Regions from separate parts of the Micromonospora sp. NPDC005413 genome, predicted to be linked through region 2. Evidence: riboswitches for the same ligand, from Rfam matches in the RefSeq annotation. Region 2 holds a riboswitch; each other region holds the start of a gene.

Region 1 (7,613 bases), on a different contig from region 2:
CTGCGGCAGCTCCCACGCGGTGCGGAACAACTCCCGGACGCCGGGCGGCAGCTCCGCGATGTCCTGCACCGATCCCTCCGCCCGCTTGATCGCCGACCGGATGCGGTCGGTCCACAGGCCACGAGCCTTCAGCTCGCGTACCAGAGCGGTGTTGACCTGGAGGAACTCCCCCGACAGGGTCTCGCGCTTGAACAGGTTGGACACCTGCGGCTCGATGCACTCGTAGCACCCGGCGATCGAGGCGATGGTCGCGGTCGGGGCGACCGCCACCAGCAGCGAGTTGCGCAGCCCGTACTCCTCGATCTGCTGCCGCAGCGCGGCCCAGCGCGCGGTCTGCGTGCCCTCGACACCCCACAGGTCGGGCTGAAGCTGGCCTCGCGCGACCCGGGTCTGTCCGTACGCCGGGTGCGCGCCGAAGCGGCGCGCCAGGTCGGCGGAGGTCTCCAACGCGGTCAGGTACAGCTCCTCGCTGATCCGGGTGGACAGCTCCCGCGCTGCCGGGGAGTCGAACGGCAGTCGCAGCGCGAAGAACACGTCCTGCAGGCCCATCAGCCCGAGCCCGACCGGCCGCCAGCGGGGATTGCTCGCCTCCGCCTGCGGGGTTGGGTAGTAGTTGATGTCGATGACCCGGTCGAGGAACGTCACGGCGGTGCGGATCGTGGCGCGCAGGCGCTCCCAGTCGATGCCGGCGTCGGTGAGGTGGGCGGCGACGTTCACCGAGCCCAGGTTGCACACCGCGGTCTCGGCGTCGCTGGACACCTCGATGATCTCGGTGCAGAGGTTGGACAGGTGCACCACGTTGCCCGGCTCGGCCGTCTGGTTGCACAGGCGGTTGGCGGCGTCCTTGAAGGTCATCCACCCGTTGCCGGTCTGGGCGAGGGTGCGCATCATCTTCCCGTACAGCTCCCGCGCCGGGACCTGCCGCACGTAGCGACCCTGCGCCTCGGCCTCCCGGTACGCGGCGTCGAACCGCTCCCCCCACAGGTCGGGCAGCTCCGGAACCTCGTGCGGGTCGAACAGCGACCACAGCTCGTCGGCCTCGACCCGGCGCATGAACTCGTCCGGGATCCAGTTGGCCAGGTTCAGGTTGTGGGTACGCCGGGCGTCCTCGCCGGTGTTGTCCCGCAGTTGCAGGAACTCCTCGATGTCCGGGTGCCACGGCTCCAGGTAGACGCAGGCCGCGCCCTTGCGTCGACCGCCCTGGTTGACCGCGGCGACGCTCGCGTCCAGCGTGCGCAACCAGGGCACGATCCCGTTGGACTGCCCGTTGGTGCCGCGGATCAGCGCGCCCCGGGATCGAACCCGGGAGTACGCGATGCCGATGCCACCGGCGAACTTCGACAGGTTGGCGACCTGCGCGTACCGCTGGTAGATCGAGTCCAGCTCGTCGCGCGGCGAGTCGACCAGATAGCAGGAGGACATCTGGGTGTGCCGGGTCCCGGAGTTGAACAGCGTCGGTGAGCTGGGCAGGTACGCCAGGCTGGACATCAGCCGGTAGAAGTCGACCGCCTCGTCGGGCGTACGGGACAACCCGCAGGCCACCCGCAGCAGCCAGTACTGCGGGGTCTCCAGCACCAGCCGGCTGGTGGGGTGGCGCAACAGGTACCGGTCGTACACCGTGCGCAGGCCGAAGTACTCGAACCTCCGGTCGCCGTCCGGGTCGATGGCGTCGTCGAGCATCGTGGCGTGCGCGGCGACGAAGGCGGCAGTGTCGTCACCGATCAGGCCCTCGGCGTGGCCGATCCGGATCGCCGCGCTGAACGAGGTGACGCCCTGCCGACGCACCTCCTTCTCGACGTAACCGGCCAGCAGCCGGGCGGCGAGGCGCGAGTACTGCGGTTCCTCGCCGATCATCTCGGCCGCGGTCTGGATGGACAGCCGGTCCAGCTCGGCCGTCGTCGCGCCGTCGTACAGGCCGCTGATCGTGCGGGTGGCCACGCGCATCGGGTCGACGTCGGCGAGGTCGTCGGCCCACCGCTCGACGGCCCGGACGATCTTGTTCACGTCCACGGACTCGGTGGCGCCGTTGCGCTTGCGGACCTGCATCGGCGTCCGCCGCGGGGCCGCCTCGCCGCTGGCCGGGACTACCTCGGTGACTGTCACCACTCACTCCTCGCGAGTTCGAGACCTGATGGCCCTCGGACGCGAGGAGAAGACGGACACCGGCGGACGCCACGCCGGTCAGGCGTGGGTCAGGTGGCGTCAGCCGTCCCACGCGGCCTCGGACCGCCGCCCACCCGGGTACGGGTGCGCGGCGCGCTGGCAGGTCTTCGGACTCGCGGGCACGACCGGGCTCGCCGATCTCCTACTGGCCGTCGCTTCCCAGGCCCATTGGTGGCCCAGTGCTCATGACGGCGGTCGTTCCCACTCACCGCTGCGGGACAGTCCCGGATTTTCACCGGGTTCCCTCTTGCCTCGACCACTCGGGATGAGCGGCCGAACCAGCTGCGCTCGACACCATATATAGGGACGCTGCGGTTGTCACACCCCACATGTCGGTCCCGGGCGTGTCGGTGGCGGGCTGGTGACGACCGTCACCGGTCCCCGGCCGGCGGGTCAGTTCGCGACGGCGACCGGCTCCGGGGCACGCGAGCGTCGCTCGGCCGCGAAGCTGACACCCGCGAGGCCCAGCCCGAGAATCGCAAGGGCCACGCCCACCCAGGCCGGCGCGAGGTAGCCGAAGCCCGCGGCGATGGCAACGCTGCCCAGAGCGGCGCCGAGGCTGTTCGCGATGTTCATGGCGGACTGGTTCATCGCCGCACCCATCAACTGCGCACCCGGCGCCACCGTGATCAGGCGCGCCTGTAGGACCGGCCCCAGGTAGAGGCTGGTCGCGCCCACCAGGAACGCGCCCACGAACAGGCCGACGCGGTTCGACGCGACGAGGCTGAAGACGGCGATGCTCACGATCATGGCGACGAAACCGACGATCATGCTCCGGCGCAGGTCCCGGTCCGCGAGCCAACCACCCAGGGCATTGCCGACGGTCATGCCCAGGCCCACCGCGACCAGCACCCACGGGACCGTCGCGGCCGAGAGGCCGGCGACGTCGGTGGTGACCGGTGCGATGTAGGTGTTGACCGCGAAGAACCCGGCGAAGCCCACCGCCCCGACGGCCGCGACGAGCCACACCTGCGAGGTCCGCAGCGCCCTCAACTCGGCGGCCGGGGATGCGTCGACCGCCGCGACGACCTCCGGGACGACCGCCAGAACCGCCAACAGGGTGAGCACGAACACCCCGGCGATGACCAGGTACGCCGTACGCCAACCGGCCGCCTGCCCGAGCCGCGTGATCAGGGGTACGCCCACGACGTTGCTCACGGTCAGGCCACTGAGCACGGCGGCGAACCCCCGGGCCTCGTTACCGGGGCCCATCAGGGTCGCCGCGAGCAGACCGGCCGCTCCGAAGTACGCGCCGTGCGGCAGCGCCGCGACGAACCGGGCCACCAGCACCAGGTCGAACGTCGGCGCGGTCGCCGACGCGATGGTGCCGACGACGAAGAGGACGAGCAGCCCGAGCACCAACTTCTTGCGTGGCAGTCGGGCGGTCAGGGCGGCGAGCAGGGGCGCGCCCACGACCACACCGAGCGCGTACGCGGTGATCATCCAGCCCGCCCGAGCCACCGCGCCCGACGATGACTGGGCGTACTGCTGCGGGAGTAGATCGCGGGCGATGTCGGGCAGGAGCCCCATCGCCACGAACTCGGTCAGGCCGACCGCGACCCCGCCCAGCGCCAACGCGACAACCGCCGCCAGGCGACGACCTCTGCTCAATCCATGCACCGAGCGAATTTAGCAACAGCGTTGCGTAATAGGGTGGTGGGATGACGCGCACCACAGCCGACGTCACCTTCCTGCGCGGCTACAACCAGGCGCTGGTCATGGCGTTGGGCCGTACCGTGCGGACGTTCGAGCGGTCGACCGTGGTCGACGCCACCGGCCTGACGCCACAGGCGGTCTCCAAGGTCATCGCCCGCCTGACCGCCGACGGCCTGCTCCGTCCCGCCGGCGTCCGCCGCCCGGGCATCGGCAAGCCCGCGGTCGTCTACGAACTCGTCCCGGAGAGCCGGTACGCGATCGGCGCCCACGTCGCCCGCCGCACGCTGCGGCTGGTGCTGGTCGACCTGGCAGGCACCGTGCACTACTCGGCGGTCAGCCCGCTGCCCGGCGACTTCACCCCGGAGCAGCTTCTCGACGCCCTGAAATCCGGCATCGACGCGATCACCGGCAGCAACGACCTCGATGGTCGGCTGACCGGCGTGGGCATCGGCATGATCGGCCCGCTGGACCACGCGAACGGCCTGGTCCGTGACGCCCACGGTCTGCGGCACTGGCACGACGTACCGCTGCGCGAGATCGCCGAGACGCACCTGGGCCTGCCCGTCCACCTCGACAAGGACGTCACCGCGGGGATCACGGCCGAGGCGTGGCGGCACGGCGGGACGTTCGGCGACGCGGTTCTCATCATGGTCGAGTCGGGCATCGGCGGGGGCTTCTGGCTGGGCGGCACGGCCCACCGGGGCGCGCACACCAACGCCGGGGAGTTCGGCCACACCGTTGTCGAACTGGACGGGCCGCCGTGCGTCTGCGGGCGCCACGGATGCCTGGAGATCGTGCACAACCACGCTGCCGAGGCCGGAGACATCGGGCGGGCCGCTCGCGTCCTGGCCGTCGGCGTCGTCAACCTGCTCCAGACACTCGACCTCTCCCACGTGGTGCTGGCGGGCGCCGATCTCCTGCGGCACGCGCAGCACTATCTCGCGGCGGTCGAGGAAGCCGTCCACACCGACGTGCCACGCGCGGACTGGCTCAGCACGGACGTGACGCTGTCCAGCCTGGGCGCGGACGTGATCGCCGCGGGTGCCGCCATGCAGGTCCTCGACAAGCACTACGGCGTTCCGGATCTCGCTCCGCCCCAGCGGCAACGATCCGCCGGACGGGACCGGCACTCGGGCGTAAAGATTTGATGTATCGAGTCAATGGATGGAACGAATCCCGCCGTCAATACGGTGATTCCGGAGGGCGAACGTCCAATCTTCAGAGCCGGCATCCGACTCCCCCGCACCACACCGTACGGGGCCTCCTGGACCACGCTGGGCCACCGTGCCAGCGCGAGCGGCGAGTTTCCACAGTGGATGGCACAAGCCTGCTACCAGGTGGGGATTGGTCGCCCGCAGCGGCCCGGCCCGGAGTTGACCACGACGACGAAGGCCGCGACGGAGGTCCGGCAACCGGTACGGAGGTCAGGAGGATACCGGTCGGCACCGGGTGGAAACGTTGGATGTCTATGGTCCAGGGATGATCGACGTCGTTGACGCGTCGAAGCGGCCCTCCGTATACTCCCAGTGATCATCTGATCTTTGGGTTAGCCGGGCGAGGAGCGCATGCCGCAGATCACTGCCGTCACCGTCGAGGACGTCCGCTTCCCCACCTCCCTGACCGCCGACGGGTCCGACGCCATGAACAAGGACGGCGACTACTCGGCGGCCTACGTCGTTCTGCACACCGACGGCGTCGACAGCGGGGGTGCGCCGCTCGCGGGTCACGGCCTGACCTTCACCATCGGTCGAGGCAACGACATCGTCGTCGCGGCGGCGGTCCACCAGGCGCGGCGGCTCGTGGGTCTGGACGTGGCGACGATGGCGGCGGACATGGGGGCGGTCTACCGCCTGCTCACCTCCGACTCGCAGCTGCGGTGGCTCGGGCCGGAGAAAGGTGTCGTCCACCTGTCCCTCGCAGCCGTGCTGAACGCCTCGTGGGACCTGGTCGCCCGGGTCGCCGACAAGCCGCTGTGGCGCCTGCTCGTCGACATGTCCCCCGAGCAACTCGTCGACATCGCGGACCTGCGCTACCTGTCCGACGCACTGACCCGGGACGAGGCACTGGCCATCCTGCGCGCCAGGGAGAGCACGAAGGCCGATCGCCTCGCCGAGCTCGCCCGCACCGGCTACCCCGCCTACACCACCTCCGCGGGCTGGCTCGGCTACGACGACGACAAGCTGCGCCGGCTGTGCCAGGAAGCGGTGGACACCGGCTACGGCTACGTCAAGCTCAAGGTGGGCGCCGACCTCGACGACGACATCCGGCGGTGCACGATCGCCCGGGAGATCCTCGGCCCACACCGCAACCTGATGATCGACGCCAACCAGGTGTGGGACGTCGGTCAGGCCATCGAGTGGGTCAGGGCGCTCGCCCAGTTCACGCCACTGTGGATCGAGGAGCCGACCAGCCCCGACGACATCCTGGGCCACGCGGCCGTCCGCCGTGCTGTCGCTCCCATCGGGGTCGCCACCGGCGAGCACTGCCACAACCGGGTGATGTTCAAGCAGCTGTTCCAGGCCGGGGCCATCGACTTCTGCCAGTTGGACACCGGCCGCCTGGCCAGCATCAACGAGATCGTCGCCGTGCTGCTCCTCGCTGCGAAGTTCGGCGTCCCCGTCTGCCCACACGCCGGCGGTGTCGGGCTGTGCGAGATGGTCCAACACGTGTCGGTGCTCGACTACGTCGCGATCTCGGGGGATCTCACCGACCGTGTCACCGAGTTCGTCGACCACCTGCACGAACACTTCACCGATCCGTGTGTCGTCCGGGACACCGGGTGGGGCAGCGGTTACGTGCTGCCCGACCGGCCCGGCTACTCCACCCAGATGCGTCCCGAGTCGGTCGCGCGCTACCGGTTCCCCGACGGCCACTACTGGGCCGCACCGACTACCGTGTCATCTCCGGAGCCGTACGTGATCGCGGGTGGGACGGCCACCCCCGCCGGCCGCTAGGGGGTGTCATGTCTCGCACCGACGAAGTGGTGAACGGCATCAAGCGGATGATCCTGGAAGGGACATTAAAGCCCGGGGACCGGCTGCCCATCGAGAAGGACCTGGCCGAGTCGCTCGGCGTCTCGCGGGGATCGCTGCGCGAGGGGATGTCAGCCCTGTCGATCCTTGGCATCGTCAACATCCGCCAGGGTGACGGCACCTACGTCACGAACCTCGACGCGCCGCAACTGCTGGCCCCGATGGGGTTCGTGGTCGATTTTCAGGGCCAGGGCGACCCACGGCACATCCACACCGTCCGACGGCTGCTGGAGTGCGAGGCCGCCCGGTTGGCGGCGACCAGGATCACCGACGAGGCCCTCGCCCAGGCAGGGGAACTGCTCGACGAGGCGGCCCGGATCGTCGGTCAGTCACCTCAGGACCACGAGCGGCTCCTCGAGATCGACATCGCCTTTCACCGGATCATCGCTGTGCACACCGAGAATCCGGTGCTCGTCGGCCTGATCGAGGCGTTCGCCGGGCGCACCGTACGCGGGCGGCTCTGGCGGAGTCTGCACGAGGAGGGCGCGGACCGGCGTACCCACGACGAGCACGTGTCGATCCTGAAGGCCCTCCTGGCCCGCGACCCGGAGCGGGCCCGCATCCGGATGGCCAACCACCTGATCGGGGTGGAGGAGTCGTTGTACGGGTTACCCGACGACGGCGACGTGAGCGCCGAGACCGCACGGTCCTGAGCGCCCCGGTGGACGACCGCCGTCATCGCTCGTCCCGTTCGGCGCTGGTGCTCCCGGTCATCGCCGCGACCAGGTCGTCGGTGGTGACCTCGTCCGCGCGAAGCCGGGC
Region 2 (7,613 bases):
TCGCGGACGACTCTGCCGACGACGCGGTGGGGTTGCTCCTAGGCCTCGTCGCCGCCGAGACGTGCGACGACGATTGCGGCGCACGGGGTTGCGCGCACCTGGCCTTCCGGGCCGCCGAGCTGGCACCCAAGCTGGCGATGTCCGCACGTGCCGAGATCAGTGCGCTGCTTGTCGTCGGATGGTGGCGTTCGTACTCGCCGGGCAACGACGAGGAGCGTGGGTCGGCCCTGGTCGTAACTGCCGGTTCAGGACGGGTACGCGTTGCCGGGCGTCGTTGCGATCAGTACCTGGGCGACCGGCTGCCAGCCGAGCGTCGTGTACAGACGTTGACCGTCCTCGCTGGCGATGAGAATGCCGTGCTCGGCGCCTTCTTCGATTGCGGAACGGGCTAGTGCACCCATGATCGCGCTGGCCAGGCCCTTGCGACGATGAGCGGGCATGGTCTCGATCCGGTCTACGATGGCATCCGTACCAGTCAATCCCATCATCCCGCGTGCACCGACCTCTCCCGACTCGTGCCGTACCGTGGCCGTGACCACGGGGTCGCCCTGATGCGAGTCGAACTGAGTCAAGAGCCGGTACGGTGCAGCGGGCATGTTCTGCTTATGGCCGCGAAGATCGGCCGTCATCAGCAGTTCCGAGCGCTTGAGCAGGATCAGGCCGGCGGCCTCCAGAGCCGAGACCGCCTCCGTCGGGTCGGTGGTGGGCACGGTCAGCCATGTGGCGGTCTCCTCGCCCGCGACCAGCTCGGCCAGCCTGGTGAGCGACGCCAGGTCCGCGCCTGCATCGAGCGCGACATACTCGACATCGCGACTGGGCTGCATGCACCGCACCCGCAACCCGCCGCCGACGTCTTCGGCGGCGGGCAGCGCGCGGGCCACGCCCCAGCCGCGCTGCCAGCGGATGATGAGATTTCTCAGGTCGCTCACCCGTCCAGTAGATCAGTCGTGTCCGACCGGCCCGCGTCCTGCTGGCGAGCTGGCCCGGATGCCGTCCTACCTGCCGCAGCGATCTCTCCAGGCCACAGCGATACACGAGTGCCCGCCAACCCAACGGCACACCTCTGGACGCGACCCGCCGGTCAGGGCTGGTACTGGCTGCGGGTGCGGGGCAGCCACTGGGGGTGCTGGTCGCGCAGGTAGCGGATCAGTCCCTCGCGTAGGTCGCAGCGCAGGTCCCAGCCGCTGGCGCCGTCAGCAGCCGAGGCCTGCACCTGGATGACCACGGTCTGCGGGGTGACGTCGACCATCTGGAGCACCCACTGGTCTCGATCCCACAGCGGTGAGGACTCGACCAGTCGGCGTGCCTCCCGGCGCAGGTCGTCCAGGTCGGCGGTGTGGTCGACATGTAGCTGGATCTTGCCGATCACCCGCGACTCGTTCCGGGTCCAGTTCTGGAACGGCCGCTCCGTGAAGTACGTGGTCGGCAGGATGAGCATCCGTTCGTCCCAGAGCCGGATCACCACGTTGGTCAGCTTCACCTCCTCGACCCGGCCCCATTCGCCGTCCACCACCAGCACGTCGCCGACGTGCAGCCCGTCGGCGAAGGCGACCTGGATGCCGGAGAACGCGTTGGCGAGCGCGGTTCGGGCGGAAAGGCCGATCACCGCGCCGACCACCCCGGCCGAGGTCAGAATGGAGACGCCGAAGAGGCGTACCGGCCGGAAGGTGATCAGGATCAGACCGACCGCGACGATCGTGACCACGGCGACGGTGAGCCGCCGCACCGGGCGGATCTGGGTCCGGGCCCGCCGGACCCGCCGGCTCGTGACCGGATCGCTCGGCAGCCGGCTGAACACGACCGCTTCGGCAACGTTCAATGCCTTGATCACCAGCCACGCACCGACGGCGACCAGGACCAGCAGGATGGCGTGCCGCAGATAACGCTGCCACCCGGCCGGTCCGGGCGGCAGCGCGTAGAACAGCCCCCCGACCAGCAGGACCGCGGCCGCCGGGCGGCGGCAGGTGCGCCGCAGCGGCTCCAGCAGCCACTTGTAGCGGCCATGGGCAACCCGGTTCACCAGCACGCCGGAGACCAGGTCCACGACCACGGCCGCCGCCAGCGCGGCCAACACGATCAACGCGGTACGCATCAGAAGCTGTTCACCGTGATCCCGATGCCGCCCCTCCCGGGCTCGCGACCGCACTCCCCGCGTTCAGGGTGTCATCCGATCCGGTGGCAGGCGGCGGATATCGGGAATGCCAGACGGCCGTGACCGACGTCCGGCGGCTGCCGAACGAGACGGTAGGCCTGCCCGCAGGCTTTCTGCGAGCCGGCGCAGGATGCGTGATCGGCTGCCTATGGCCGAGCACCAAGTTGTTTGGGTCGCGCTGCTCGCAGCATGGCTGGTGATTTCAGGGTCAGGGGTTGCCGGTCATCACCGTGACAAGGTCCGCCTGGCATCGATGCCGGTTGGTAGTCCGCGCCGCGCCGGGGCCGCGCCCGCCGGGAGGCCGGCTGACGGTACGCCCCGGCGCCATTGCCTGTCAGCGGCCCTGGAGGCGCTTCACGTTGTCGCCGAAGGTCCACCCCTTCGACCCGTCCCAGTTCGCCGACCAGGTCATCAGGCCCTTGATACCGGGCACGGAGTTCCACGCCTGCGTGACCAACGACGTCGACATGTAGCCACCGCCCGCCCCGTTCTGCGCGGGCAGGCCCGGGACCTGCTTGTCGTACGGCACGCGGATGGTGGTGCCCTGGATGGTGAGGCCGTTGTTCAGGCACTGCGTCTGCACCGTGAAGCCCTGCACGGTGCCCGCCGGGTACGAGTCGCCGGCGCAGCCGTACATGCTGCCGTTGTAGTACTGCATGTTCAGCCACCAGAGCCGGCCGTTGTCCACGTACTTCTTGATGATCGGCAGGTACGAACCCCAGATCGAGCCGTAGACCACACTGCCGCCGGTGACGTAGGCCGTCTCCGGTGCCATGGTCAAGCCGAAGTTCGACGGCATCCGGGCCAGCACTCCGTCGATGATCCGGATCAGGTTTGCCTGCGACGTCGACAGGGTGTTGATGTTGCCGCTGCCGGTCAGGCCAGTCTCGATGTCGATGTCGATGCCGTCGAAGTGGTAGGCCGTCAGGATCGGCACGATCGTCGCGATGAACCGGTCGGCGACCGCGCTGGAGCTCAGGTCGATGCCCGCTGCGGCCCCACCGATCGACATCAGGATGGTGGCGCCGGCCGCTTTGGCCTGGCACATCTCGGCCGGGGTGGCCACCTTGACGCCAGCGTCCATGCCGTTCTCCCAGAGGACCGTGCCGTCCGAGCGGATCACCGGGAACGCTGCGTTGATCACGTTGTAGCCGTGCTGGTTGAGCCGGCTGTCGGTGATCGGGATCCAGCCGAGGCCGGGGTGTACGCCGTTGGAGGCGCCGTCCCAGTTCTCCCAGTAGCCCTGCAACACCTTGCCGGCGGGCCGCGACTTCACCGCGCAGGTCCCACCGGTTGGCGGCGGCGTGGTGGGGGGAGGTGTGGTCGGTGGTGGCGTGGTGGGCGGCGGGGTCGTCGGTGGTGGCGTGGTGGGCGGCGGAGTGCTTCCCGAGCATGCGCCCAGGTCGCGCCACAGCGACGGGGTCGCGGCGGGGTTCCAGCCGGCGCCGGGGTGCGCGGTGTGGGTGACGAGAGCCTGGTAGAGCCGGCCGCCGTAGGTGACCTGGGCGCCCGCCTGGTAGGTGGGGCCCTCGGCCCAGGCCGGGGCGGTGCAGGCGACCATCGGGATGGCGTTGGCCGAGGACACGGCCGCCATGCTGCTGGGGACGAAGGCGACGGCGGCCGTGACGGTCATCGCCGCCCCGGCCAGCACTGCGAAAAATCGACGGCTTCTCATGGCTCACTCCCCAGGCTTCGGCGACCCGCGACCTCCACACATATTGACGTCCGTGAAGTTTAATATCAAGGGTTGTTTACAGATCCCGGGAAGTTGGGGGAGTGCGGAGGTCGGTAGCCGTAGACGTCCGATAGTCCGGGCACGCGTGCTCGCGACGATGCCGTTTGGCGCCTTCGCGCCGGTCACCCGGTCGTCCAACGATCGTGGTGGATCACCGACGACACCGGGCGTCGCTGGCGCCAGCCGTGCCGCTCCAGGTCCGGCGTCTGCTCCAGTTGGGTGACCGGGCCGAGGCAGAGCCACGCCACTGGGCGAACGGTGGCCGGAATGCCGAGCAGGTCGCGCAGGAACGGCTCCCGGTAGAACGAGACCCAACCGACTCCGAGCTGCTCGGCGGTCGCGGCCAGCCACAGGTTCTGGATCGCCAGACAGACCGAGTAGAGGCCGGCGTCGGCGATCGCGTGACGACCGAGCACGGCCGGTCCACCCCGCTCCGGGTCGTACGTAACCACGACCGACAACGTCGACTCGCGTACGCCATCGATTTTGATCCGGGCGAAGCGTTCCGCCGCCGCGCAGTCAAGTGTGGCCGCGAAGGTGTCCCGTTCCCGCTCCACGTGCCGGTGGAATTCCTGCCGCAGCTCAGGATCGCGGACCAGGATGAAGTCCCAGGGTTGGGAGAGACCGACGCTCGGCGCGGCGTGCGCCGCCGTGAGGATCCGGTGCAACGTGTCGTCGGGGATCGGCGCCCCGGTGAACTGGGCACGTACGTCCCGGCGGCGGTGGATGGTCTCGTAGAGTCCGGTGTTCAAGGCAGGCTCCCGCTGCGCTCGTGCCCCTGGCGGGGCCGATGACGCGAGGCCGGTCTTCGGACTCCCGGATCTACGCTGGTCACCCGCCTTCCCAGCCCCTCAGGGCCAGTGGCTGCGTCTGGTACGCGTAGGTGGCAACTCCCCGGTCACCGCGGCGGGCCCGTGCCGGACTCACACCGGCTTCCCGATTCTCCCCACTCGCGCGGGGCACCTCGCAACGTTTGTGCCACCGAGCACCATAGTGGCCCGGACGATGACCCTGAGCGGCGGATCACCGACGACGGCGGGCCATCCACTGCCAGATGTGGGTGCCGTTGCGGCTCGGGTCGTTGCGGGCCACGTAGATCCAGGACCAGTGACCGGGGAACTGGTAGCCGTTCCAGACAACGTGGTCGTACAGGGTGATCAGTGATCCCGGGATGAGGTCATGGGCGTGGATCGTGTTGGTCTCGGGTGGCACGGTGTCGTCGTCGCGCGAGGTGACCAGCCAGGTCGGGGTGTGGATCCTCGCCAGCTCCGCGTCGGTGATCAGCGGCGGGCCCTCCCCGTCGAGCGGCTCGACGACGCCGCAGATCGGCACCGACGCGGCGAACAGGTCGGGATAGGCGACGGTCATCTCCAGGGACATGTAGCCGCCGTTGCTGCAACCGGCCACGTAGATCCGGTCGGGGTCGACACGCTTGCGGCGCACGAGGTCCTCGACGATCTCGCGGATCAGCGGGGCGAACCGGGGGCCGTCCTCCATCCAGTAGGAGGTGCTCTGCGGAGCGACGACGTACGCGCCGGAGAAGATCCGTTGAGCCTCCGGGGTGGCGAAGCCCAACGCGCCGCGGTTGGCGCGCAGCGTGGTCTCGTTGTCGTAGTAGTCGTCGGGCAGTGCGGCACCCTCGCCGCCGCCGTGCAGCCAGAGGATCAGCGGCAGCCGACCGAGGCGGGGCGAACGCTCCGGGGAGTACAACCGGTACTTCAGGCCCGAGCCCGAGACGTGGTGGCTGAAGGCGTCCACCTCGGGGTTCGACAGCCGCCCCTGCACGAAGCGAGTGATGGTGACCGGCGGGCCGTGGCGCCGGACGAGCGGGGTGTTCTGCCTGATGGTGTAGACGAGGTCCAGCCGGACGTTGCGGCCCCTGCTCACGATGTAGCCGAGGGTGCCACCGCCGAGTTGGCCTTCGGCGTAGCTCAGCTCCAGCACGATGTTTCCGTGGCGGTCGAGCCGGGCCGCGGTCACCGTGCGGTCCAGGTCGTACTCGCTGAAGATCAGATCGCCGGGAGCGATCGGGATCGGGCTGGTGGCCTTGGCATGCACGGTGAACGTGCCGGGGGTGAGCCCGGCGGTGTCGATCGGCCCGAGCCGGCCGGTGTCGAGAGTGACCGAGGTGACCTGCTCACCGCCGTCGAGCGTTCTCGCGTCGAGGGTGAAGCTCACGCTGGTGGGGTGGTGGCCACCGGCGTGGGCGGCGGGGCCGGGCATCGCCAGGCCGATGGCGGCACCGGCGCCACCGGCCAGGACGGTGCGGCGAGTGACAGACGTGGACATGCGGGCCCCCGGTACCTTGCGAGGTAGACGTTGATCGATGAAATTTCAACCTAGCGCCGCAGAGATCCGCTGGCAACCGGTGCCGCCACGGGTGATCAGGGCGCCGGAGGCCGTTGGAGCCACCGCGAGGACTCCCTGCCTGATCGCAGTCGCCGCGCTCATTCCGTTCTACTGGCTACCGATCAACGGCGAGGTCGCCAGATCAGGCGTACCCGCGCTGACCTCCGACGACGGTCCTCCACAAACCTGGCCCTGTCGTAGTGCCAGGGTTGGCGGTTGTCTGTACGGCCAGGACGGCCCGCAGTGACCACTCACCGCCCGATCAAGCCGGCCTGGACGTGCGGCGGCTGTGCGGGGGAGTGGCCATGCCAGACCCGGCGCCGAGTCACGTCCCCTGGGAATGTGTGTTCTTCGACCTCGACCCATGGTCGAACGCCCTCGGTCACCGGCGGCGGACATGGCACGATGGCCGTGTCCTGCGCCGCCGGTGGCCGGGCACGACACTGATGGAGTCGGGATGTCAGAACTGGCCGGCACGCCGGTGCCAGGGTTGGCGAAACTGTGGACGCACGATCCGGTCACCGCCGGCCCGTATCGGCTGGTCGGCCGGCTGGGCGCGGGTGGGCAGGGGGTCGTCTATCTCGGTGAGGACGACGTCGGTGACCGGGTCGCGGTCAAGATGGTCAACGTCGATCTGAGTGATCCACGGGCGCGGTCGCAGTTCGTGAAGGAGATCGCCGCCGCACGCCGGGTCGCTCCGTTCTGCACCGCGCAGGTGCTCTTCGCCGAGGTGGGCGGCGAGCGGCCCTACGTGGTCAGTGAGTTCATCGAGGGCCTGACCCTGCACCGGCACGTCCGCGAGCGTGGCCCGGTGACCGGTAACGCCCTGCACCGGCTCGCGGTCGGCACCGTCACCGCGCTCGCCGCGATCCACAGTGCCGGGGTGGTGCACTGCGATCTGAAGCCGGACAACGTGGTGCTGGGCGAGGACGGTCCTCGGGTGATCGACTTTGGCATCGCCCGCGCGTTGGGCGTCACCGAGACGGCGTCCAGCCGGGTCATGGGGACCACCGCGTACATGGCGCCCGAGCGGTTCCGCAACGACGCGGTCGGTCCGCCCTGCGACGTCTTCGCCTGGGCGGCCACGATCGCCTTCGCCGCCGGTGGTCGGCCGCCTTTCGGCAATGACTCGCTCTTCGCTGTGATGCACCGGGTGCTGCACGATCCGCCTGAGCTGCCTGCGTTGCCTCCCGTTCTGGACGAGCTGATCCGGGAGTGCCTGGCCAAGGATCCGGCGGACCGGCCTGATGCCGAGCGCGTGCTGGTGCGGCTGCTCCGGCAGGACGGCAGGGTCGCCGATCCGCTACGTCGGGAGAACCTGCTCCAGGCCGGCAACGAGACCGCGGGCGCGCCGACGCCGAACCACCCGCTGCCCCA
Region 3 (7,613 bases), on a different contig from region 2:
ATGCCAGCATCAACCTGCCCCATGAACCCATCTCGCCCCTTCCGGTACGCGTCGACGACTCGTCGCATCTTCACGACACCGGCCGGGCCCGCCAGGTTCCTAGCGCAACGAGCTGGCGACCTCGATCGCCTCAGCCTCGGTGAGAGCGCCCTCAAGCCGGTAGCTCACGTCGGCTTCCTGCCAGATCAGGGTCGAGGCGGCCAGTCGGGCGGTCTCCCTGCGGACCTCGCCCGCACGGTCCACGTACGACAGCACGTGTGGACTGTCGACCCAGATTGCGAAGTCGCCGTTGACCTGGACCCAGGCCACACCCGGCGGACTGGCCTCCTTGTGGAAGGCCAGATCGAGCCGACCGTCGAACGCGTCGATGCGCAGCGCACCCCCGTCGTAGAGCAGCGTCGCCACCCGGCAGTTGCCCGTGGCGTCGGGGTCGGCGACCAGCACCCGCTCGGGCGGGCCCAGCTTCGCCGGTAGGCGGATCGGGAACCGCACCGCCCGTTGTGCCTCGTCCAGCGCGGTGGCGCGCTGCGCGGGCAACGGCGACGGAGTGCCGCTGGGCAGTGCCGGTGCGGACGAGGTGGCAATGCTGACTCCGGCGAAGCGCAGCAGCCCAGCAACAGCGTCGGCGACGGCGGCACGCGTCGGCGGTAACACCGCCACGAGCAGGGCGACGAGCGCCATCGCGGCGAGCGAGCGCCACCGGCGGCGCCGGGGGGCGGGCCTGCTGAGCTGTACGCGGACGCGGGCGGTCACGTCGGGCGGATCGGGTGTCTCCAGCCAGGCGGAGAGGTCGCGCAACTCCCGTTCGAGGTCACCCATGCCGGACCTCCTCGCGGTCGAGCATGCCGCGGAGCTTCGCCAGTGCCCGGGATGTCCTCGACTTCACCGTGCCCCGGGGCCAGCCCAGTGCCGCCACCGTCTCCTCCTCGGTGAGATCGAGGAAGAATCGGCAGACGATCACCTCGCGGTCCCGCACCGGCAGTTGACGCAGGGCCTCCACCAGCGCGGCGCGCCGCTCCCCGGCGAGGACCGCGTCGACCGCTCCGTCCTCGGCGATCTCCGCCGTTGGATCCGCCGCCGCGGCCCGCAGGACGAGCCCGTCCCGCCGGCCGCGGGACCGGTGCAGGTTGCGGGTCTCGTTGGCGACGATCGCGAGCAGCCAGGATCGGAAGGACGACTCGCCCCGATAACGGGACAACTTGCGGTACGCCTTCACAAACGCCTCCTGGATGACGTCCTCGCAGTCCGAGCCCGCGCCGAGCAGCACCGCCGTCCGGTGCGCGGACGCGGTGTGCCGGGCGACCAGGAGGTCGTACGCCTCCAGGTCACCTGCCCGGGCGCGGGTGACGAGCGCGTCGTCGTCCAGGGGAGCCTCCGTTCGGATCACACTCATGACACCGCCCACGCGCCACGGGTTCCACCCGTGGTTCTTTCGGACCGGGTCAGCTCCCTCCCATCCGACGTGCAGGGTATTGCCAGGATTCGGTGCTGCACTGGAGGGGCGTCGAGGAGAGGGGCTGGGCATGAGCTGGTTCAATCGCCGGTCGCGGGGTGCCGAGGCGACCCCGACGAAGCTGGACCGGGAGGCGACCCGCGACGACCTCGCGGCGCTGGAGGAATTCGTCGCCACTCGGCAGGGAGTGGAGTTCTACCTGGAGCCGGAGACCACCGCGACGGACACCACCGTGATGGCGATCGCCCACGACGGCGAGTGGATCCGCCGCCGTACCGGCACGCCGCGCGCCGCCGGCACCATCGCCCGCAAGCACGCGGTGCCGCTGTACGAGGCGGCGCGCACCGGCTACCCGGAACGGATGCGGGTGTGGAATCGCGCCCACCCGGAACGCCACGCCCGCTGAACGCTGCGCCCGTTGGGTGCCGCACCGCCCTTGCGCTCAGGCGTCGTCGACGGCTGAGTGGGCCTGCTCCAGCGTCATCGGCTCGGCGTGGCTGGAGACGTACCAGCCGTACTCGTCATCGAGCAGTCGCCGGACCAGCGCCAGGTCGAGGCCGTCCTCGGGTCGGCGCAGGTGTGCCGGCGGCGGGTAGAAGCAGTCACCCAGCAGCATGACCCCTGAGTCGGGCACCAGCACCACGGTCGAGTCCGGTGCGTGCCCGCCGCCGACGTGGCGCAGCCGCACCCCGACCGGCACCTCGTCCGCGTCGGTGAACGTCCGGGTGGGCGGCAGAATGGCGAAGTCGTCCCACGAGTCCATGGCGAGTGCCCGGGCGCGAAAGCTCGGGCCGAGGCGCGGGTCGGCGCGTACCTGCTCGCGCAGGTAACGGTGACTCCACGGCCGAGCGGCCTCGGCGCGTAGCAGCGGCACGGCCGCCTCGTGCCCGATGATCTCCACCTCGGGCCAGGCGCAGGCGCCCCAGACGTGGTCCCAGTGATGGTGGGTGTAGACCAGCCAGCGCGGCTCCGGCAGCCCGGCGTCGGCGAGCGCGGCCCGGATCTCGGCGGCGTGCGCGGGGCTCTGCCCGGCGTCGATCATCACACTGCCGCGCTCGTCGGCGACCACCGCGACGCCGGCCTGGACCGCGTCCGGATCCGGATCGCCTGGGCAGAGCCAGACCTGGCCGGCGAGGTGACGGAACTGCATGGCGACGATGGTGATCGACCCCCGAGATTGATGGCCGACGCTGGTCCGGCGATCACCGATCCTAGGTGCCGGGGCCGGGAGCCACTGTCCCGCCGGGTGATCGGGGCAGGCCAGGGCATGCGTGCGGGCGCTTCGTTCTGCTTACGCGGGTGCACCGAATAGACGTCGGCACTGTTGCGTCGGGTGAAGCAGAGCAAAGGATCGGCCGCATTGACCCAGGGCATTGCGATCCTGGTTTTCACCCGCGAGCCAATCGTCAAACCTCGATGAATTGCACCCACCCGACGGTGTCGGGGTCGGCGTTGACCGGCGGCGCGGCGGTGTGGCAGCATTCGCGGCCTGACGGCAGTGAAGGAAGTCGGTGTGAATCCGACGCGGTCCCGCCACTGTCACCGGGGAGCGATCCCCCCTCGTGAGTCACGGCCGTGTGTCTGCGGTTGGAAGGCCGGGGGAGAGCGTCGATCCGGAAGCCAGGATACTTCGGCCGTCGGGACGTACCCCAGGGCGTGGACACCCGAGGAGGACCCGATGACGCACGGCGTCTCATTCATCGACGAGCATCGTCATGAACCGCACGGTGGGCGCTTCGCCGTGCCCGCGACCGGCGGCACCCGCATGCTCCGAACCGGCCGCGTCGGTGTGCTCCGAGCCGGCCGAGTCGGCCACCGATACCGCTGAGCTGACCGCCCGGCGCTGACCGTCCCCGACGCCCGCGTCGGTGAGTCGTCCGCCCGGCCGTCGTACCGGCTGACGCCGCGCCCACTCGCATCGTCCCGGTCACCCCCGTGGTGACCAGGGCGTCATCTCTCGGAGCCTGCCGTGCGCATCCTGCTGCTCTCCACCGCCGACACCGACCTGCTGGCCGCCCGCGCCAGCGACGCCGACTACCGGCTGGCCAACCCCGCGCGGGTCCCCGCCGACGAGGTCCCCGCCCTGCTCGACGGGGTCGACCTCGTCGTCGTACGCCTGCTCGGGGGTCGTCAGGCGTGGCCGGACGGCCTCGCGGTGGTGCTCGCCACCGGCGTGCCGACGGTCGTGCTCGGCGGCGAGGCGCTACCCGACGCCGAGCTGATGGCCATCTCCACCGTGCCGTCCGGGGTCGTCACCCAGGCGCTGGCGTATCTGGTCGAGGGCGGGCCCGACAACCTCGGGCAGCTGGCCCGGTTCCTCTCCGACACGGTGCTGCTCACCGGCGAGGGCTTCGCCCCACCCGCACCCACCCCGGCGTACGGCGTGCACGGCGAGCACCCGGCCGAACCGGGCCGGCCCACTGTGGGGATCGTCTTCTACCGGGCGCACGCGCTGGCCGGCAACACCGGTTTCGTCGACGTGCTGGCCGAGGCGGTGCGGGCGGCCGGCGGCAACCCGCTGCCCATCTTCTGCGGCTCGCTGCGGGGGCTGACCGGGGGCGCAGGTCCGCTCGGGCTCTTCGCCCGCTGCGACGCGCTGCTGGTCACTGTGCTCGCGGCTGGCGGCGCGGTCGCCGCGGACGCCTCCGGAGGCGGTGACTCCGACGCCTGGGACGTCGGAGCGCTGGCCGCCCTGGACGTGCCGATCATCCAGGCGCTCTGCCTGACCAGCACCCGTGCGCAGTGGGCCCGCAGTGACGCCGGACTGTCCCCGTTGGACGCGGCGATGCAGGTGGCCATCCCCGAATTCGACGGCCGGATCGTCACCGTGCCGTTCTCGTTCAAGCAGATCGACGCGGACGGGCTCTCGGTCTACGCCGCCGACGAGGAGCGGGCCGCGCGGGTCGCCGGGATCGCGGTGCGCCACGCCCGGCTGCGGTACGTACCCAACGCCGACAAGCGGATCGCCGTGGTGCTCAGCTCGTACCCCACCAAGCACTCCCGGGTCGGCAACGCCGTCGGGCTGGACACCCCGGTCTCGGCGGTCCGGCTGTTCGCCGCGCTCGCCGACGCCGGCTACCACCTGGGCGACGCGCCGCTGCCCGACGACGGTGACGCGCTGATCCACGCGCTGATCGCCGCTGGCGGTCACGACGTGGAGTGGCTCACCCCGGAGCAGTTGGCCGCGGCCGAGGCCCGGGTGCCCGGGCAGACGTACCGGCGCTGGTTCGACCAGGTCCCGGCAGAGCTGCGCGAGCGGATGCGGGAGCACTGGGGTGAGCCGCCGGGCGAGCTCTACACCGAGGGCGGGGACATCGCGCTCGCCGGGCTTCGCTTCGGCAACGTGGTGCTGCTGATCCAGCCGCCGCGCGGCTTCGGGGAGAACCCGATCGCCATCTACCACGACCCGGACCTGCCGCCCAGCCACCACTACCTGGCCGCGTACCGCTGGTTGGCAGCACCGGTCGCCGACGGCGGCTTCGGCGCGGACGCCGTGGTGCACCTGGGCAAGCACGGCACCCTGGAGTGGTTGCCCGGCAAGGGCCTCGGCCTCGCCGCCGACTGCGCACCCGACGCGGTCCTCGGCGACCTGCCGCTGGTCTACCCGTTCATCGTCAACGACCCCGGCGAGGGCACCCAGGCCAAGCGGCGGGCGCACGCCGTGGTGATCGACCACCTCGTGCCGCCGATGGCCCGCGCCGAAACCTACGGCGACCTGGCCAAACTGGAGCAACTGCTCGACGAGTACGCCACCGTGCAGGCCCTCGACCCTGCCAAGGTGCCGACCGTGCGGGCCCAGATCTGGGATCTGGTACGCGCCGCCGAGCTGCACCACGACCTGCACGCCGAGGCGATGCCCGACGCGGACGACTTCGACGACTTCGTGCTGCACCTCGACGGGTACCTCTGCGAGGTCAAGGACGTGCAGATCCGCGACGGGCTGCACATCCTCGCCGACGCGCCCACCGGGGAGCCACGGGTCAACCTGGTCCTCGCGGTGCTGCGCGCCCCGCAGATCTGGGGTGGTGCCCGGGCCCTGCCCGGCCTGCGGCAGGCCCTCGCCGTCGTTTACGGGCTCGACGAGCAGGCGCTGCTCGCGTCACCGGGCCAGCGACTGGCGCTGCCAACGGCGCTGACCGATGTGGTGGACGGGCCGGCCAGCACCGCCGCCGACGCCATCGACCTGATCGAGGCCCTCGCCCGGCGGTTGGTCATCGGCATGGAGACGCTCGACTGGGACGCCGAGACCGTCGACGCCGTGGTCGAAGAGGTCACCGGCCAGCCGATCCCGGACGTCGCCGCAGTGCTGCGTTTCGCCGCCACCGAGCTGGTGCCCCGGCTGGACCGGACCACCGACGAGCTGAGGAACACCCTCGGCGCGCTCGACGGGCGGTTCGTGCCGCCCGGCCCGTCCGGCTCACCCACCCGGGGCCTGGTCAACGTCCTGCCCACCGGCCGCAACTTCTACTCCGTCGACCCCAAGGCCATTCCCAGCCGCAACGCCTGGGACGTCGGGGTCGCCCTCGCCGACTCGCTGCTGGCCCGGCACCTCGCCGACACCGGGGCGTACCCCCGCTCGGTGGGTTTGACCGTGTGGGGCACCAGCGCCATGCGGACCCAGGGCGACGACATCGCCGAGGTGCTCGCGCTGCTGGGCTGCCGCCCGGTCTGGGACGACCGGTCGCGGCGCGTCACCGGCATCGAGGTGGTGCCCACCGCCGAACTGGGCAGGCCCCGCGTCGACGTCACCGTGCGCATCTCCGGCTTCTTCCGCGACGCGTTCCCGCACGTCGTGGCGCTGCTCGACGACGCAGTCCGGCGGGTCGCCGCCCTGGACGAGCCGGACGAGGAGAACTACCTGCGAGCGCACGTCGCCGCCGACCTCGCCGAGCACGGCGACGAGCGGCGGGCCACCGCCCGGATCTTCGGCTCCAAGCCCGGGGCGTACGGCGCGGGCCTGCTGCCCCTCATCGACGCCCGGACGTGGCGCAGCGACGCCGACCTGGCCGAGGTGTACGCGGTGTGGGGCGGCTACGCCTACGGCCGGGGCCTGGACGGGCGGGAGGCGCGCGCCGACATGGAACGCTCCTTCGCCCGGATCGCGGTGGCGGTGAAGAACCAGGACACCCGCGAGCACGACATCGTCGACTCCGACGACTACTTCCAGTACCACGGTGGGATGGTGGCGATGGTCCGTCACCTCACCGGCACGTCACCGCAGGCGTACGTGGGTGACTCGGCGATGCCGCACGACGTGCGTACCCGCACGCTGGGCGAGGAGACCCGGCGGGTGTTCCGGGCCCGGGTGGTCAACCCGAAGTGGATCGCCGCGATGCGCCGGCACGGCTACAAGGGCGCGTTCGAGCTGGCCGCCACCGTGGACTACCTGTTCGGCTACGACGCCACCGCCGGCGTGGTCGACGACTGGATGTACGAGCACCTGGCCGCCGCGTACCTCTTCGACGAGACCACCCGGGAGTTCCTGGAGCAGTCCAACCCGTGGGCGCTGCGCGGCATCACCGAGCGGCTGTTGGAGGCCGCCGACCGGGGGTTGTGGGCCAAACCCGAGCCCGCCACCCTCGACCGGCTCCGTGACACGTACCTGGCCAGCGAGGGCGACCTGGAGGACCGGGCATGAGCGCGAGGAGTGAGCCGGGTTTGCGAGCCCCGCAGTCGCGAATGAAGGAGGCACAGTGACCACGTACCCGTTCAGTGCTGTGCTCGGCATGGCCGACATGCGGCTGGCGCTGCTGCTCAACGCGGTGTCCCCGGCGATCGGCGGGGTGCTGGTCCGCGGGGAGAAGGGCACCGCCAAGTCGACGGCCGTACGGGCCCTAGCCGCGCTGCTGCCCCCCGTACCCCGGGTCGCCGGTTGTCGCTTCGGCTGTGACCCGGCCGAGCCGGACCCGGCCTGCCCGGACGGACCGCATCCGGCCGACCCCGCTGCGGAGACCCGCCCGGCGCGGCTGGTGGAGCTGCCGGTCGGTGCCGCCGAGGACCGCGTGGTCGGCTCACTGGACCTGGAGAAGGCCCTCGGCGAGGGCGTACGCGCCTTCGAACCGGGCCTGCTCGCTGCCGCGCACCGGGGCGTGCTCTACGTCGACGAGGTCAACCTCCTGCACGACCACCTCGTCGACCTGCTGCTCGACGCGGCGGCGAT

The links. A riboswitch is a leader RNA that binds a small molecule or an ion and turns the genes downstream of it on or off. The one in region 2 is predicted to bind cobalamin.
Region 1: it holds a riboswitch for cobalamin, as region 2 does, so the genes downstream of both, ABZS37_RS27925 (ribonucleoside-diphosphate reductase subunit alpha) here and bluB (5,6-dimethylbenzimidazole synthase) in region 2, are expected to answer to the same signal.
Region 3: it holds a riboswitch for cobalamin, as region 2 does, so the genes downstream of both, cobN (cobaltochelatase subunit CobN) here and bluB (5,6-dimethylbenzimidazole synthase) in region 2, are expected to answer to the same signal.

Annotation. Positions count from the first base shown of each region.
Region 1 is NZ_JBEXEV010000037.1:6,222-13,834, reverse strand. Features, by position in the region: gene ABZS37_RS27925 (ribonucleoside-diphosphate reductase subunit alpha) at 1-2,046, opposite strand, end outside; cobalamin riboswitch at 2,244-2,461, opposite strand; gene ABZS37_RS27920 (MFS transporter) at 2,557-3,783, opposite strand; gene ABZS37_RS27915 (ROK family protein) at 3,825-4,967, shown strand; gene ABZS37_RS27910 (enolase C-terminal domain-like protein) at 5,385-6,773, shown strand; gene ABZS37_RS27905 (FadR/GntR family transcriptional regulator) at 6,782-7,504, shown strand; gene ABZS37_RS27900 (ATP-binding cassette domain-containing protein) at 7,527-7,613, opposite strand, start outside.
Region 2 is NZ_JBEXEV010000005.1:149,676-157,288, forward strand. Features, by position in the region: gene ABZS37_RS09735 (ATP-binding protein) at 1-147, opposite strand, end outside; gene ABZS37_RS09740 (GNAT family N-acetyltransferase) at 246-929, opposite strand; gene ABZS37_RS09745 (mechanosensitive ion channel domain-containing protein) at 1,082-2,092, opposite strand; gene ABZS37_RS09750 (glycosyl hydrolase family 18 protein) at 2,487-3,827, opposite strand; gene bluB (5,6-dimethylbenzimidazole synthase) at 4,010-4,639, opposite strand; cobalamin riboswitch at 4,669-4,869, opposite strand; gene ABZS37_RS09760 (PHB depolymerase family esterase) at 4,911-6,176, opposite strand; gene ABZS37_RS09765 (protein kinase) at 6,694-7,613, shown strand, end outside.
Region 3 is NZ_JBEXEV010000021.1:37,520-45,132, forward strand. Features, by position in the region: gene ABZS37_RS21155 (hypothetical protein) at 1-10, opposite strand, end outside; gene ABZS37_RS21160 (hypothetical protein) at 100-819, opposite strand; gene ABZS37_RS21165 (RNA polymerase sigma factor) at 812-1,393, opposite strand; gene ABZS37_RS21170 (hypothetical protein) at 1,524-1,859, shown strand; gene ABZS37_RS21175 (MBL fold metallo-hydrolase) at 1,896-2,603, opposite strand; cobalamin riboswitch at 2,955-3,084, shown strand; gene cobN (cobaltochelatase subunit CobN) at 3,423-7,091, shown strand; partial or broken gene ABZS37_RS21185 (VWA domain-containing protein) at 7,088-7,613, shown strand, end outside.